One region of the Metabacillus sp. RB-C-LZQ-3-1 genome, then DNA from elsewhere that is predicted to be linked to it. Evidence: riboswitches for the same ligand, from Rfam matches in the RefSeq annotation. Region 1 holds a riboswitch; the other holds the start of a gene.
The links. Region 1 has a riboswitch for S-adenosylmethionine ahead of AC4GZ8_RS24600 (methionine ABC transporter ATP-binding protein). Riboswitches for the same ligand answer to the same signal wherever they lie in the genome.
Positions count from the first base shown of each region.

Region 2: it holds a riboswitch for S-adenosylmethionine, as region 1 does, so the genes downstream of both, mtnK (S-methyl-5-thioribose kinase) here and AC4GZ8_RS24600 (methionine ABC transporter ATP-binding protein) in region 1, are expected to answer to the same signal.

Region 1 is NZ_JBZFLI010000029.1:156-7,634, forward strand. It holds gene AC4GZ8_RS24590 (MetQ/NlpA family ABC transporter substrate-binding protein) at 1-740, opposite strand, end outside; gene AC4GZ8_RS24595 (methionine ABC transporter permease) at 753-1,421, opposite strand; gene AC4GZ8_RS24600 (methionine ABC transporter ATP-binding protein) at 1,414-2,439, opposite strand; SAM riboswitch class I at 2,637-2,742, opposite strand; gene AC4GZ8_RS24605 (O-acetylhomoserine aminocarboxypropyltransferase/cysteine synthase family protein) at 2,950-4,263, opposite strand; gene AC4GZ8_RS24610 (SCP2 sterol-binding domain-containing protein) at 4,402-4,719, opposite strand; gene AC4GZ8_RS24615 (thioredoxin family protein) at 4,850-5,155, opposite strand; gene AC4GZ8_RS24620 (toprim domain-containing protein) at 5,179-5,526, opposite strand; gene AC4GZ8_RS24625 (YusG family protein) at 5,712-5,948, opposite strand; gene gcvH (glycine cleavage system protein GcvH) at 6,007-6,390, opposite strand; gene AC4GZ8_RS24635 (arsenate reductase family protein) at 6,518-6,877, opposite strand; gene AC4GZ8_RS24640 (acyl-CoA dehydrogenase FadE) at 7,054-7,479, opposite strand, start outside.
Region 2 is NZ_JBZFLI010000006.1:161,052-168,530, forward strand. It holds gene AC4GZ8_RS11845 (PAS domain S-box protein) at 74-2,263, shown strand; gene AC4GZ8_RS11850 (methylated-DNA--[protein]-cysteine S-methyltransferase) at 2,326-2,826, shown strand; gene mtnA (S-methyl-5-thioribose-1-phosphate isomerase) at 3,144-4,196, opposite strand; gene mtnK (S-methyl-5-thioribose kinase) at 4,229-5,431, opposite strand; SAM riboswitch class I at 5,529-5,674, opposite strand; gene AC4GZ8_RS11865 (carbon-nitrogen family hydrolase) at 5,969-6,895, opposite strand; gene AC4GZ8_RS11870 (pyridoxal phosphate-dependent aminotransferase) at 6,859-7,479, shown strand, end outside.

The DNA of each region.
Region 1 (7,479 bases):
CTACGAACAACGATGATGTTTGCATAAGGGTTATTTTCGCCCGCTTCAAGAGCAACTGCGTCTTCAGCTGGATTTAAACCCGCTGCTAATGCATAGTTACCGTTGATAATAACAGCATCACCTTCATTGTTTTCAAAAGCACTTGCAAGCATTTCTGGTGCAACACTATCATCAATTTCAAGATTTTTTTCGTTTTCTACAATATCATCTTTTGTAGCATTGATTTTTTCGATATCAGGATTTAATTTAATTAGCCCTTTTTCTTCAAGTAGTGCTAATACACGTCCCATTTCAGCAACGTTATTACTCATGATAATTTTCGCACCTTCAGGGAGATCCTCAAGAGCTTTATATTCTTTAGAGTAAATACCGAATGGTTCAATATGGATTGCTCCAACATTTTCTAATTCAAAGCCATTTTCCTTGATTGCATTTTCTAAATAAGGTACATGCTGGAAGTAGTTTGCATCAAGATCACCCTCTGCAAGTGCAGGATTAATTAATGGATAATCAGAGAACTCTTCAATCTCTAACTCAATACCTTTTTCTTCTAACAATGGTTTTGCTTCTTCTAAGATTTCAGCATGTGGAACTGTTGTAGCCCCGACTTTTAGAACTTTGGTTTCCTGTTCAGTGTTACCCTCGGTTGTTTCTTGAGTTGCATTATCTTCACCGCCACCACAAGCAACTAATAGGACAGCAAAAATCGTAAATACAATGGATAATAAGGATTTTTTCATTGTGTTTTCCTCCTAACGTTTATCTATAGCCTTGACTAATATATCTCCAATAAATTGGATAATAAATACAATAATTAAGATAAAGATTGTCGCAACAATCGTAACTTCAAAGTTATTACGTTGGAATCCTTCACGATAAGCGAGGTCACCTAATCCGCCGGCTCCAACAACTCCTGCCATTGCCGTATACCCTACCAACGCAATAGCCGTAACAGTGATACCAGATACTAACGCTGGAAGGGATTCTGGTAAAAGGACCTTCCACATAATAGTAGATGTTTTTGCCCCCATAGACTTGGCTGCTTCAATGACTCCTTTATCCACTTCCCTTAAAGCCAGTTCTACCATTCTCGCATAGAAAGGAGCTGCCCCAATGATTAATGCTGGAAGAGCGGCATTTGCACCAAGGATTGAACCAACAACAATTTTTGTGAAAGGTAAAAGTAAAATAACTAAAATAATAAATGGGATTGAACGGAAAATATTAACGATTCCAGATAGAATCGTATTAAAAACACTGTTACCCCATATATTACCCTTTGATGTTAAAAATAAAAGAAGCCCTAGAATAATTCCGATGAAAAAGGTCGCGATAACAGAAATACCTGTCATATAAGTTGTTTCATATGTTGCTTCCCATACCTTTTCCCACTTCACGTTTGGAAGAAACTGTTCAAGCATTTGCCAGCACCTCCACTTCAACTTGTTGCTCTTTAATAAATGCTACAGTACGGTTGATTTCTTCTTCGTCTCCATCTACATGTAAAAATAATGACCCATATGATCCATTTTGGGTTTGTGAAATTTTCCCTTGAAGAATATTTACTTCGATTTCAAAGTTTCTAATAATATTAGTAATTAACGGTCTTTCTGCTCCCTCACCAACAAAAGTGAGCTGCAGTATTTTTCCTGAATCATATGACTTTAATAAGTGCTCGACTGCTTCTTTCGTCTCATCAGGTTCTGATATCTGTTTAACAAAGGTTCTTGTAATTGGTTTTTGTGGGTTTTTGAAAACATCTAAAACATTACCTTGTTCCACAACCTCGCCATTTTCCATAACTGCAACTCGATGACAAATCTTACGGATGACATGCATTTCGTGGGTAATAAGAACTATAGTTAAGCCCAGACGCTTATTAATATCAACTAGTAAGTCTAAGATAGAATCCGTCGTTTGAGGATCCAAAGCAGACGTAGCTTCATCACATAATAAAACTTTTGGGTTATTTGCTAAAGCTCTTGCAATTCCTACACGTTGCTTCTGCCCTCCACTTAATTGTGACGGATAAGCATTTTCACGTCCCTCTAAACCAACAAGCTTTATTAACTCATCTACACGCTTCAATCGTTCAGCTTTTTTCACACCAGCAATTTCTAGCGGAAATGCAATATTTTCTCGGACAGTTCTTGACCATAATAAATTAAAATGCTGAAATATCATACTAATTTCTAAACGTGCTTTTCGAAGATTGGCACCTGAAATCGAATCGATTCTGCTTTCAGCTACTTTTACTTCACCACTCGTCGGCTTCTCCAGCCCATTTAATAAACGTATTAATGAACTTTTACCCGCACCGCTATATCCGATAATTCCGAAGATTTCACCCTTCTCAATGTTTAGATTCACATTATTAACTGCTTTAACTTGGCCTGATTTTGTTTCATATATTTTATTAACATTTGATAATGTTATCATCTTGTCACCTTCTTTCTTAATTACTTAAAATTTAGGTTAAGTATTTGAAAAACTTATGAGAAAAACTTTGCTTATCACCAAGTCCTCTTGGCGAATCCCATCGTTTTTCTTATACTATCATTCATATATTTTCATAATTCTGATAGTATTAAAAAACCTTTCTACCAAATGAGCAGAAAGGCGCGAAAGAATCCTTTCTCTCATCTCTCAAAGCATCTGCTTTGCGTGAATTGGCACCATTTCAACAATGTTGATGGTTGCCGGGCTTCGTCGGGCACTTCCCTCCACCTCTCTTGATAAGAGTTTCATCTATTATATTAAGTCATTCAGTATAGGTCGAATTTTAAATACGAGTGTGATTGTATCATGTGTTGAAAATTGGTGTCAATTAAAAATAAGTTATTATAAAATTTGAAAAATTCAGCTTTATAACAAGTTTTTTATAAAAACAAACAAATTCTAAGCAAAAAAAATAGGATGACACAAATTTTATCATCCTATTAGTTAAATTCACATATTTACTTGTTCAAAGCTTCTTATGCCTGTGGTTTTATCAATTGCTTGTTCAAGATCCTCAATTAGATCATCAATATGTTCAATTCCAACAGATAATCGAATCAGATCTTCTGTAACTCCTGATTTTTTCAAATCCTCATCACTTAACTGCTGATGTGTTGTACTTGCCGGATGAATAATTAAACTTTTTGCATCCCCCACATTTGCCACATGTGACCACAATTCTACTGAATTTATTAATGAAGCCCCTGCTTTTCTGCCACCTTTAATACCAAAAACGATGATAGACCCTGCGCCTTTTGGAAGATATTTTGCAGCCAACTCTCTTCCAGGATGGTTCTGGTTTTCAGGATATAAAACCCATTCAACAGCTGGGTGATTATCTAGATATTCGACCATTTTTCTTGCGTTTGATACATGCTCTTTCATTCGAACATGGAGAGTTTCTAGACCTAGAGTAAATTGAAATGCATTATATGGACTAATAGCAGGTCCCATATCTCTCAACAACTGAACTCTCGCCTTAACGATGAACGCTTGGGCACCTAATGCTTCAGCATATACTATATCATGATAGCTTGGATCTGGTGTTATAAATCCAGGAAACTTAGAGTTATTCCAATCAAACTTCCCTCCATCTACTATTACACCACCTAGTGTTGTCCCATTACCTAACAACCATTTTGTGGCGGAATGGACAACAATATCAGCTCCGTGTTCAATTGGCTTACAAAGGTAAGGTGTGGCAAACGTGTTATCAACAATTAACGGAATCCCTGCTTCATGAGCAATCTCTGCTACAGCTTCGATATCAAGTACATCTAAGCTTGGATTTCCGATCGTCTCAGCAAAAATTGCTTTCGTTCTTGGAGTAATGGCAGCTCGAAAATTTTCTGGGTTTTTGGGATCTACAAAAGTTGTTTTAATTCCATATTTAGGTAAAGTTGCAGCAAATAAATTATATGTTCCACCATATAAAGTTGAGGCCGATACAATTTCATCACCGGTACCTGCGAGATTTAACACCGACAATGTAATCGCTGCCATTCCACTTGCTACGGCTAAACTGCCAACTCCTCCCTCAAGCTGGGCGATTCTTTCCTCAAAAACAGTTGCAGTAGGATTATGTATTCTTGTGTAAATATAACCAGGCTCTTTCAATCCAAATAAGTTAGCCGCATGTTCAGTATTATCAAAAACATAAGCGTTAGATTGATAAATTGGTACAGACCTTGCACCTGTCATTTCATCTTTTTTAAGTCCACCGTGAATTGTTAATGTTTCTTGCCGATATTGCTTGTCACTCATCTTTGTTCCTCCCCTATAGTACAGCTCTGAATTGTCTACAAGTAGGTGTAAACACATGATGAAGGATTCTTTTTTTTAGACTAATTTCATTGTAATCGGTTAAACTCTATTACGACAAGCCTTCTATCAATAAGTTTTTTAAATTAATTTAAAGAGTGCTTCAATCTTTAGAAAATCACGATATGACCCTTTTATTGAAATACTTCCAAGTGAAATTAATTGCTTTAAGCTAATTTTATTTTGTACCATATCCTCTAAATCCTGCTCTTCTCCCTCAATAAGAAAATCTACCTTTGTTGGAGGAACAGCTAACAAACTTGACCCATTTGAAGATAGTTCAAGATAATAGCTTGACTTATGTTTAGCCCTAATTTCAACTACTAGAACTCTATTTATTAAGATTGGTTTTATAAATTCTGCTTTATTTATGCCAGTGATAAAATCAGAAATTAACATAAAAAAATCCTCCCGCTATCAATAAGTTACTTACTAACTTCATTGATTATCGGAAGAATCCTTTAAATAAAACTCGACAGTTTCTGCCCTTGCTTAGAGAATTTCACTATTTCCCAAGAAATATGTCAGTTTATCTATTATATTGTTTTAAAAGGTCGTAAAGATGTCCTACCGACTGAAACGCATATACCCTTTCCCTTATTTTCCCGTCTTCAAAAATAAGCAAACATGGTACACTTTCTATTCCTAATTCTTTCGCATCTTCTGGATAATAATTCAAATTTAAGGAAAAAATATCCAGATTTGGCAGTAACTCATCTACAACAGTCAGCATTTTTTTAGCTACCTGACAAGTACCGCACATTGGGGTAAATAAGTATATTACTTTAATACCTTTATTCGGTATCATTAGCTCTTTTTCTTTCCACTCAATCATAACTCTAATTTTTTTGCACCCTTCTAAAGAAATTTAGCATTTACATCTATATTAGCACTAAGTAAAACTGATGCAACATGATGATCAGGTGCTGTTGCAACCTCACGGTAAGCCCGGTCAATATAGAGGTGGGATGCCTCTGGAAATTCTCGTTTGAATTGTTTGCGTAACCGGTCACCAGCATCATCAGAATCAACTAAAATATACACATCTTTTAGAAATAGCTCATCAATTAATTCATCCATTTTCGTCAAGCTAATGGTACCATTTGTACAGATGATTTCAATTGGTTCACATATTACATTTAATACTTTCTTTTTATCTGATTTTCCTTCAACAATTATTACTTTTTCAACCTCAACTAACGACATAACCATCACCTATTTTTAAAGTAAAAAGTCTTTTCTATAACGTATTCGATTTGTCGAGGTTGTTTCCCTTTAATTTCATGTTTTTTCTTATCATTTAGAAAAAACATTCAAAGAAAACCACCATTTAGGAAAGCCATTAGGTTATAAGTGCGAAAAAAGCAGTGGTGTACGCCACTGCTTCCACATTAACACCAGCCATTTTCATCGTCACAGTCGACATATTTTTGATCTGGTTCAGATAGAACATCTGCTATTTGATAAAAGCGGCTATCATTAAATTCATAACCCGCTTTTAGGTTATAATTATTCTCTGAGACCATTTGGCCAATATTTTCTTTTTCCAGATAAAGATTTAATTGCCCATCTCCAAATTTGCCGACAACTCGATCAGTTATATCTAATCGTTGTTTTTGAAAAGTCATATGGACACCCTCCTTTATCTTACTAATAGGGTGTCCATATTTTATCACATCATGCTTATTAGTCTTGATTCGTCATTTCTTCATATTGCTCAGCGGTCATTAACTTTTCAACGTCTTCAAGGTTTGAAGGCTCGATGACAATCATCCACGCTTTTTCATATGGAGATTCATTAACAAATTCCGGGCTATCATCAAGGTCCTCATTGATTTCAACAATCCTTCCGCTTACTGGTGCATAAAGCTCTGAAACAGTTTTAACTGACTCAACACTTCCGAAAGGCTCGTCCGCTTGGATTTCGTCTCCAACTTGTGGCAGCTCGACGAAAACGATATCACCTAGTTCTGATTGGGCAAAATCAGTAATTCCAATTCGAACCTTATCCCCTTCAATTTTTACCCACTCGTGTTCTTCCGAATAACGAAGTTCTTTAGGTGTGTTCATGTTCTCATACCTCCAGGTTTCTTAACATTTTTTCATGTCTTAGAATAGGTTAAATTCCCTTTATTTTCTAACGTGATGAATTATTACTGTTTTAGCAGTTTTTTGTCACTGTTGCAAGAGATATCTGTTATTTTCCCCAAGTTTCACCAAATTGCTCTTCCTTAAAACCTACTGTTACTTTTTGATCTCCAACAGTTAGAGGTCGTTTTATTAACATCCCATTAGATGATAATAGCTCAAGCATTTCATCTTCTGACATTGTCGCTAATTTATCTTTAAGACCAAGCTCTCTGTATTTTTGCCCACTTGTATTAAAGAATTTTTTTAATTCTAACTGACTTTTTTTATAAATACTTGCTAACCCCTCTTTGGTTGGCGGGTTTTCCACAATATGTATTTCATTAAATTCAATGTTATGTTCTTCTAACCATTTTTTCGCTTTTCGACAAGTACCGCATTTAGGATACCAATAAAAATCTAACGCCATTCGTATCACCTCCATGTACCATCTAGATAAACTCTTATTCCATTTATAGAAGGAATATTTTTTCTTTATCTTATCATAAATCATCATGAAGGCATAATGAGGGATATCCTCATTTTGATAAAATATTGCTAATATCGCGACAAGGAGACAATCAATGTTTGATTGTCTCCTTTTTCTTATGCTAAATATGCATTTTTATCAATAATAGCTGCTGCGATCTCTCTTTTCTTCCCGATCACGTTAATTGGTGTATGCCTTGTGAATTTTCGTAATGCCGATAACATCATTCGCAGGGAATCACCTGATTCCACTGCAATTAACGATTCTTTTGCATGTGCCTCAATTTCATTGAAGGCTTCCTGACAATAGACTTGTGTGTAAAGAAGCTTTTGCTTATTCTTTTCCTCGCCTGTTTTGGCGATTGCCTTTTCTGTTCGAAGAATGGCTGATTCCATTGCATATATATTGCTCACAATATCTGCAATATTTACTAATACTTCCTGTTGCTTCTGGAGTTCTTTTCCGTACTTTTGGGCAGCCAGACCTGCAATAAGAATACCTATTTTCTTTGCATTTTTTAACAGGTATTTCTCTTGCTCAAG
Region 2 (7,479 bases), on a different contig from region 1:
GGTGAAGGACAATGAAAGAACTTGTAGAATAGAACTTATAGAAGAAAGTTTGTCATCAATAGGGGTGAATGAATTGAAACAAACGATGGAGGATCACGAAATCGTTACCTTAAAAGCACAATTAGCTAAATTAGAAGAAGAAAATGAAATGCTAAAATCTAAGTTACTGCAGCACGAAAATATTCTAGAAGGTGCATTAGATGCGGTAGCTATTTTTGATGAAAATATGAGATTTATTGATGTGAACTCTGCTGCATGTCACATGTTTCAATTAAAGAAAAAAGAGTTATGTCAAAAAAGCCTGTACGATTTTTTATCATTGATTCCAAAAAATCAATTGAACCAAATGTTGGATACAATTTATCAGGATAATCCTAATAGAAATGAACTAATTGTAAAGCTTGAGAATGGACAGGTTAAGTTTTTAGAGATTTCTGTACGCAAAAAGGCGATAAACGGATATGACCTGGCTATGATCAAAGATGTGTCATTTAAAAAAATGCTTGAGCGCGAAAGAACGATCAATGAACAGCTTTTCAAAGACCTCTTTCACCGAGCAGTAGATGGAATTGTCATTTTTGATCAAGATGGAGCATTTATCGATGCCAATGGAACCTTTTGTACAAGCTTTGAAATTAATAAAAACCAATTGAAATCATTTGTTTTAGGAGATTTTATTGATGAACCTGATCTATATAAATTGGATCGACTATGGAATATGTTAAAAGAAAATGGGAGTGCAAAGGGAGAACTCCCAGTGTTACTTAAAAATGGAAGTAAAAAGGTTTTTGAGTTTACTACTACATCAAATATTATTAATGGTTTCTATATGGCTATTATGCGGGATATTACTGAAAAACGATCAATGGAGATGAAGCTATATAAAAGTGAGGAACGTTTTAGAGAAATTTTTGAAAACGCCATTGATGCTATTGTGATTTGGGAAAAGAATGGTCAAATTCTAAAAGTCAATCAAGCTGCAAGTCGAACCTTTGAACTTAGTGAAACAGAACTTGTTCAAAGAAATATTTTAGACTTTGTGGATCAAAGTTCATCTAGTTTTCGTCGAGTGAAAAAGGAATATTTTCAAACAGGGGCTATCAGAGAAGAATTGCTTTTTCATATGCCAAATGGTCAAAATAAAGAACTTGAGTTTACGTCTAAAATGGACATTTTAGACGGACATCATCTTACAATTTTTCGTAATGTAAGTGAAAGAAAACGAATGGAAAAGGTCTTAAGGGAAAGCGAGCATAAATTTAGGAATATATTTAACGCAGCAATGGATGGTATTATCTTATTTAATAATGATTATGAAATTATAGAAGCAAATCCTACTGCAAGGAAAATATTGAATCTTTCGTCAAGTGATATAAAATCGTATAAAATTTGTGATATCCTTTTTTCAAGGATGGATGATCTCTATCAAGAAGAAGAGCTAGATTTCTATGAGGCTAAAACTCAGGAAGCAATCTATACCTTTGATAATGGGGAAGAGAAAATATTAGAGATTTCGTTAAAACATCATATAAATGAAGATATGAATCTGGCAGTGTTTCGGGATGTAACAGAAAAGCGGGAATTAGAAGAACAATTGCGAAAATCAGATACATTAAATGTTGTTGGAGAACTTGCAGCAGGAATTGCACATGAAATACGCAACCCAATGACAGCATTAAAGGGATTTATTCAACTTTTACAAGGAAGTGTGAAAGAGGACTTTTCTATGTATTTTAATGTCATCACGTCAGAGCTAAGTAGAATTGAATCTATCATTACAGAGTTTCTCATCCTTGCTAGACCCCAGGCAATTAAATTTTCAAAGAAAGATCTCGGCATCATCATGAAAGAAACAACCGAATTGCTGAACGCCCAAGCTATACTCGTCAATGTTCAAATGATACTTGAAATCGAAGAGAATCTTCCTTTAATCTATTGTGAGCCGAATCAATTAAAGCAAGTGTTTATTAATGTGTTAAAAAATGCAATTGAAGTTATGCCAAATGGTGGTCAAATTGATGTGAAGATTAAACAAAAGGATCAGGATAATCTTTTGGTATCCATCACAGATAGAGGGTCAGGTATCCCAGAGGATAAAATCAAACGGCTAGGGCAACCTTTTTATACAACAAAGGAAAGAGGGACTGGTCTTGGCTTAATGGTTAGCTATAAAATTATTGAAGAGCACCAAGGGCAAGTAGATGTAGAAAGTGAAGAAGGAAAAGGAACAACTTTTCATATAACGTTACCTATTAGACAATAACATGTTAATAGGTTATTTTTTCGTGAGCTTATAGAATAAGAAAAAGACAAATGAGGGTTTTTATGATTTATTATGGTTTTTATGATTCACCATTAGGAAAATTAACTATTGTTTCTAATGGTGAAAAAATAACGAATTTGTTTTTAACAACAGAAAAATTTGATTCTTTTCGGTCAGGAAAAACTTGTCTCTTTGATCATGAAAAGCGATGTAATGTATTACAGAATGCGATCAGACAATTACATGAGTACTTTCATGAAGGGAGAAAAGAATTTGATTTACCATTGGAGCTTATTGGAACAGACTTTCAAAAAAGGATCTGGGATAAACTAAGAGATATTCCTTTTGGGAAGGTTTGCAGCTACCAAGATATAGCGATTGGTATCGGTCAAAAAAATGCCGTTCGAGCAATTGGACAAGCAAATAAAGCAAATAAACTTCCTATTTTGATTCCATGTCACCGAGTCATTGGTAAAAACAAAAAGTTAACGGGATATGCTGGGACAAAAACCGAGTTAAAAGCTATTTTGCTAACTCATGAAAAGGTATTATTTCAAGAGTAACTCATGACTTGTCACATTATTGACTTCGTAACATATTATGTCATTAAGAGAAAAAAGTTGCGTAAGGTAAAGAAAGGGGCAAGTCATATGTTTTGGCCAAACAAACGTTATCAAAAAGTGTATTTTTATTCTATTCTGTTGTCAAAGCTACACGTCTTAACAGAGCAAGAAAAAAGCAATCTTCTTCAAAAAAATCCCGAAAACTGATTGTAAGATAATCAAAAAGAACAAAGTGGCACGAGACAGGAGTGAACACTTTGTTCTTTTTATCTTATTTTAGAATTGTTAGGACTTCGCAACAAACTTTCACTTACTAGTTACTTTTGGAATAATGTTGAAATACTTTTCGTATAATCACCAGTTAAAATACCTTTTTCAGTAATAATCCCAGCAATTAATTCATTCGGTGTGACGTCGAATGCTGGATTAAATACTTTTACACCTTCTGGGGCTACTTGAACTCCATGAATATGCGTAATTTCTTCTGAGTGACGTTCTTCAATTGGTATTTGATTTCCGTCTGTAATGGCTATGTCGAACGTTGATAATGGTGCTGCTACATAGAACGGAATGTTAAAGGCTTTTGCGAGTAGTGCAAGATTAAAGGTTCCAATTTTATTTGCTGTATCACCATTAGCAGCAATTCGATCAGCACCAACGATCATTGCAGAGATGTTCTTTGATTTAATAGTGTGTGCCGCCATATTATCCGTAATTAATGTGACATCAACACCTGCTTGCATCAGCTCCCATGTGGTGAGGCGAGCTCCTTGAAGAACAGGTCTGGTTTCACATGCAAATACACTTAAATGTATATTCTTTTCCTTTGCAAGATAAAAAGGTGCGAGAGCTGTTCCATATTTAGCGGTTGCAATAGAACCTGCATTACAAATCGTCATAATTCGATCTCCATCTTTAAAAACAGATAGAGCATGTTCACCAATTGATTGGCATACTTGTTCATCTTCAGCTTCAATTGCTTTTGCCTCGCTTAGGAGTGTTGCCTTTGCCTTATCAATATCTGTTACTTCTTTAACACTATTCATCAATCGATCTAATGCCCAAAAAAGGTTTACAGCTGTTGGTCTTGAACTAGCTAGATAATTACGATGTTTTTCTAGATTACGAAGAAAACCTTCATAAGTATGTGAAGAATCAAGCTTAGCTGCTAATGCTAAACCATATGCTGCAGTAATGCCGATTGCAGGAGCTCCTCTAACCTTTAAAGACTGAATAGCTTCCCAAACATCTTCAACTGTTTTTAGTTCGAGGTATTCAGTAACCTTAGGGATTTTTTGTTGATTTAATAATGAAATATACTCACCCTTCCAAAGAACAGAACGAGGTATAACGAAATTTTGTGCAGTCATTTTTATAAAAACTCCTTTAGTTTGCTATTTCATTAGTTGACTTGTACGGCGGTTTGTTTAACATATTCTTTAAATTGCTTTGGAGATGTAATCGATTTTCGGTTTTTGATTAATTCACTTCCTAAAGAGAGAGCAACCTGCTTTGTTGCAATTCTTCTTTCACGTGGTTCGATTGTATCTAAGTCAGCAACATGTGCTAATCCGATTGTACGACGAATAATTTCGCAACCGGCAAATCCAACGGCTTCTTCAAATATTTCAGTTAAAACATATTCTAAATAGCCATCTACTTTGGTGAAAATTTCAAGGGCATCTTTGTTCCATGCTAGAGAAAATTCTGCCACAAATACATTCCACGTTGTTTCAATATGGTTATAAATGACTTCTTGATTCTCTGGATCACGAGCTAGTGCATTAAAGAGAAGGTTAGCAAATACTTGCCCCACATCAAAACCAATAGGCCCAAAATAAGCAAACTCTGGATCAATAACTTTTGTTTCGTTTTCATCGGCAAAAATACTACCCGTATGTAGGTCACCATGAACGAGTGCTTCAGCCTTTGTTAGAAAAAGCTGCTTTAACTTTGCTACTTCTAATTTTAAGGCTTGATCTTCCCAAAGCTTTTCCACATCTTGTTGAAGTTCTGTCTCATATTCATTTGTTTCATGATCAAAGAAGGGATCTGTAAAGACAAGGTCTTCTGTTATTTTACATAGGTCAGGGTTAATGAATTGTTTGACCAAAGCTTTTTTATAATGTTGATTTACCCCATAATCAGATGTATAGAATAATGTTTTAGCTAAAAATTCTCCAATATGTTGAGATAAAAGTGGTAAGTCCTTACCTTCTATCAAAGCAGCTCGAGCGATTTGTAAGTGTGACAGATCTTCCATAATGGTGATGGCAAGGGATTCATCTGAATAAAACACTTTTGGTACATATTGTGGAACAAATTCTGCTTGCTTAAGAAGAGCATTTGTCTCGATTCTTGAACGATCTAACGTTAATGGCCAGCTTTCACCAACAACCTTTGCATACGGTAAAGCCTGTTTAATGATGATGCTTTCACCATTTTCATTATGTGTCACTTTAAAAACTAGGTTTAAATTCCCGTCCCCTATTTCATTACAAGTTAATTGACTGTTCTCATCAAAAAGCTGCAGCTTTTTTGCTAAAGCGATTGCTCCGTTTTCATTTAATGGTTCATAAGCTGAAGATTTTTTATTTGCGCACATTTGAATGACCTCCAAGTAATATTATGATTGGAGGCTTTTCTAAAATAAGAAAAGCCTCTTTCCAGATTGAAAGAGGCTTGAAGTCATAGCTTCGCACCTCTCATCTTTCAGAAAGTTTCCTTTCTGGTGGAATTAGCACCGTGCCCTACTGGTCATAGACCAGATTTATTTCATAACGGTTGAAATACGGTCGGTTGCTGCGGCGTCATTGGGCCAAGTCCCTCTGCCAACTCTTGATAAGAGATTATTTTTAAAAATAATAGATTTTTTTATTTTATTTAGGTTTTAATGCTTTCCTAGAAAAATATAACGCTTGATTAGCATATTATCAATGTTCCTAAGATTTTGTCAATAGAAAATCTATAGAATTGCCTAAATATTTGTGAATTTATTTGTGTGATCAAAATGTATTTAATTTAAGGGTAGTAGTAAAAAACCAATGTTTTGACTATAAGAAATTGAAGGTAAAGAACACCTTCTATTCCTGCTTCTCCTATACTTGTCGCCTAATACTAAGCTAAGCGCCTTCGCCATTTTCTAATAATATTCAGGAAGACGATCATCAAAGATTGGAATTTGACTGCGAACTTGCTTAACTAACTCAATATCCAATTCAGTTGATATCATGCCTGGATTTTCATCTGCCTCAGCTAGGATATTTCCCCAAGGGTCAATGATAATGGAATGTCCCGCAAATTCATTATTAGGATCAGTGCCTGCTCTATTGCATGCCACAACATAGCATTGGTTTTCTATCGCTCTTGAGAGTAGAAGTGTTTTCCAATGATGTAGACGGGGCATTGGCCATTCTGCTACAACAAATAACACTTCTGCACCTTGGGTTGTATGAGTACGAATCCACTCTGGGAAACGAATATCATAGCAAATAACACCCGCACTTTTTATTCCGCCAAGTTCAAATAGTCCTTTTTCACTTCCTGCTGTTAAGTAATGATGCTCGTCCATCAGTTTGAATAAATGAAGTTTGCTATATTCGTGGATAACTTGACCAGTATTGTCGACAATAAACATTGTATTTGTGACGTGACCTTCATTTTTTTTAGCAATGGAACCGCCAACGATGTGAACAGAATATTTTTGTGCAAGGCCGCTTAAAAACATTTTTGTTTTCTCACCATTTTGATCAGAAATTTCATCTAATCGTGTCAGATCATATCCTGTTGTCCATAGTTCTGGCAGAACGATCGTCGTTGATTTTTCCCGGTTTACAGCTAAGGCAATCTTCTCTTCAACTTGTTGGTAATTTAAGTCCGGATCACCGAATTTGATATCTAATTGAATACACGTAATGATAGGTTTCATTTGGTTCACACCTTCATTTTTAAAATTTTTTACTTTACAAGTTGTTACTAACAATATATGATTTGTGACTAGAATTTCAAGAATTTTTTGAGAAGGTGTCGAAAATGAAAATATTTGAACAATCGGAATTATTAAATACATTACCGAAGCAGTTTTTTGCGAGCCTTGTTGCAAAAGTGAATAACATAATTGAGCAAGGTCACGATGTCATTAATTTAGGTCAAGGGAATCCCGATCAGCCAACACCGGGACATATTGTTGAAGCAATGGAAAAAGCAGTAAAAAATCCAAACTATCATAAATATTCACCGTTTCGTGGCCAATCATTTTTGAAGGAAGCGGTCGCTACATTTTATAAAAGAGAATATGGAGTTAATATTGACCCACAGTCAGAAGTAGCCATTCTCTTTGGAGGAAAAGCAGGTCTAGTAGAAGTTCCGCAATGTTTGTTGAATCCAGGAGATGTTGTGCTTGTACCAGATCCTGGTTATCCTGATTATTGGTCTGGAGTGGAATTAGCTCGTGCAAAAATGGAACTCATGCCATTATTAGAGGAAAATCAATTTTTACCAGATTACGGAAGCCTGCAAAAAGAAGTGATCGATAAAGCGAAATTGATGTTTATTAATTATCCGAATAATCCTACTGGGGCAACGGCAACCGAAGAGTTTTTTGAAGAGACTGTTCAGTTTGCAGAAAAACACGATATTTGTGTTGTTCATGAT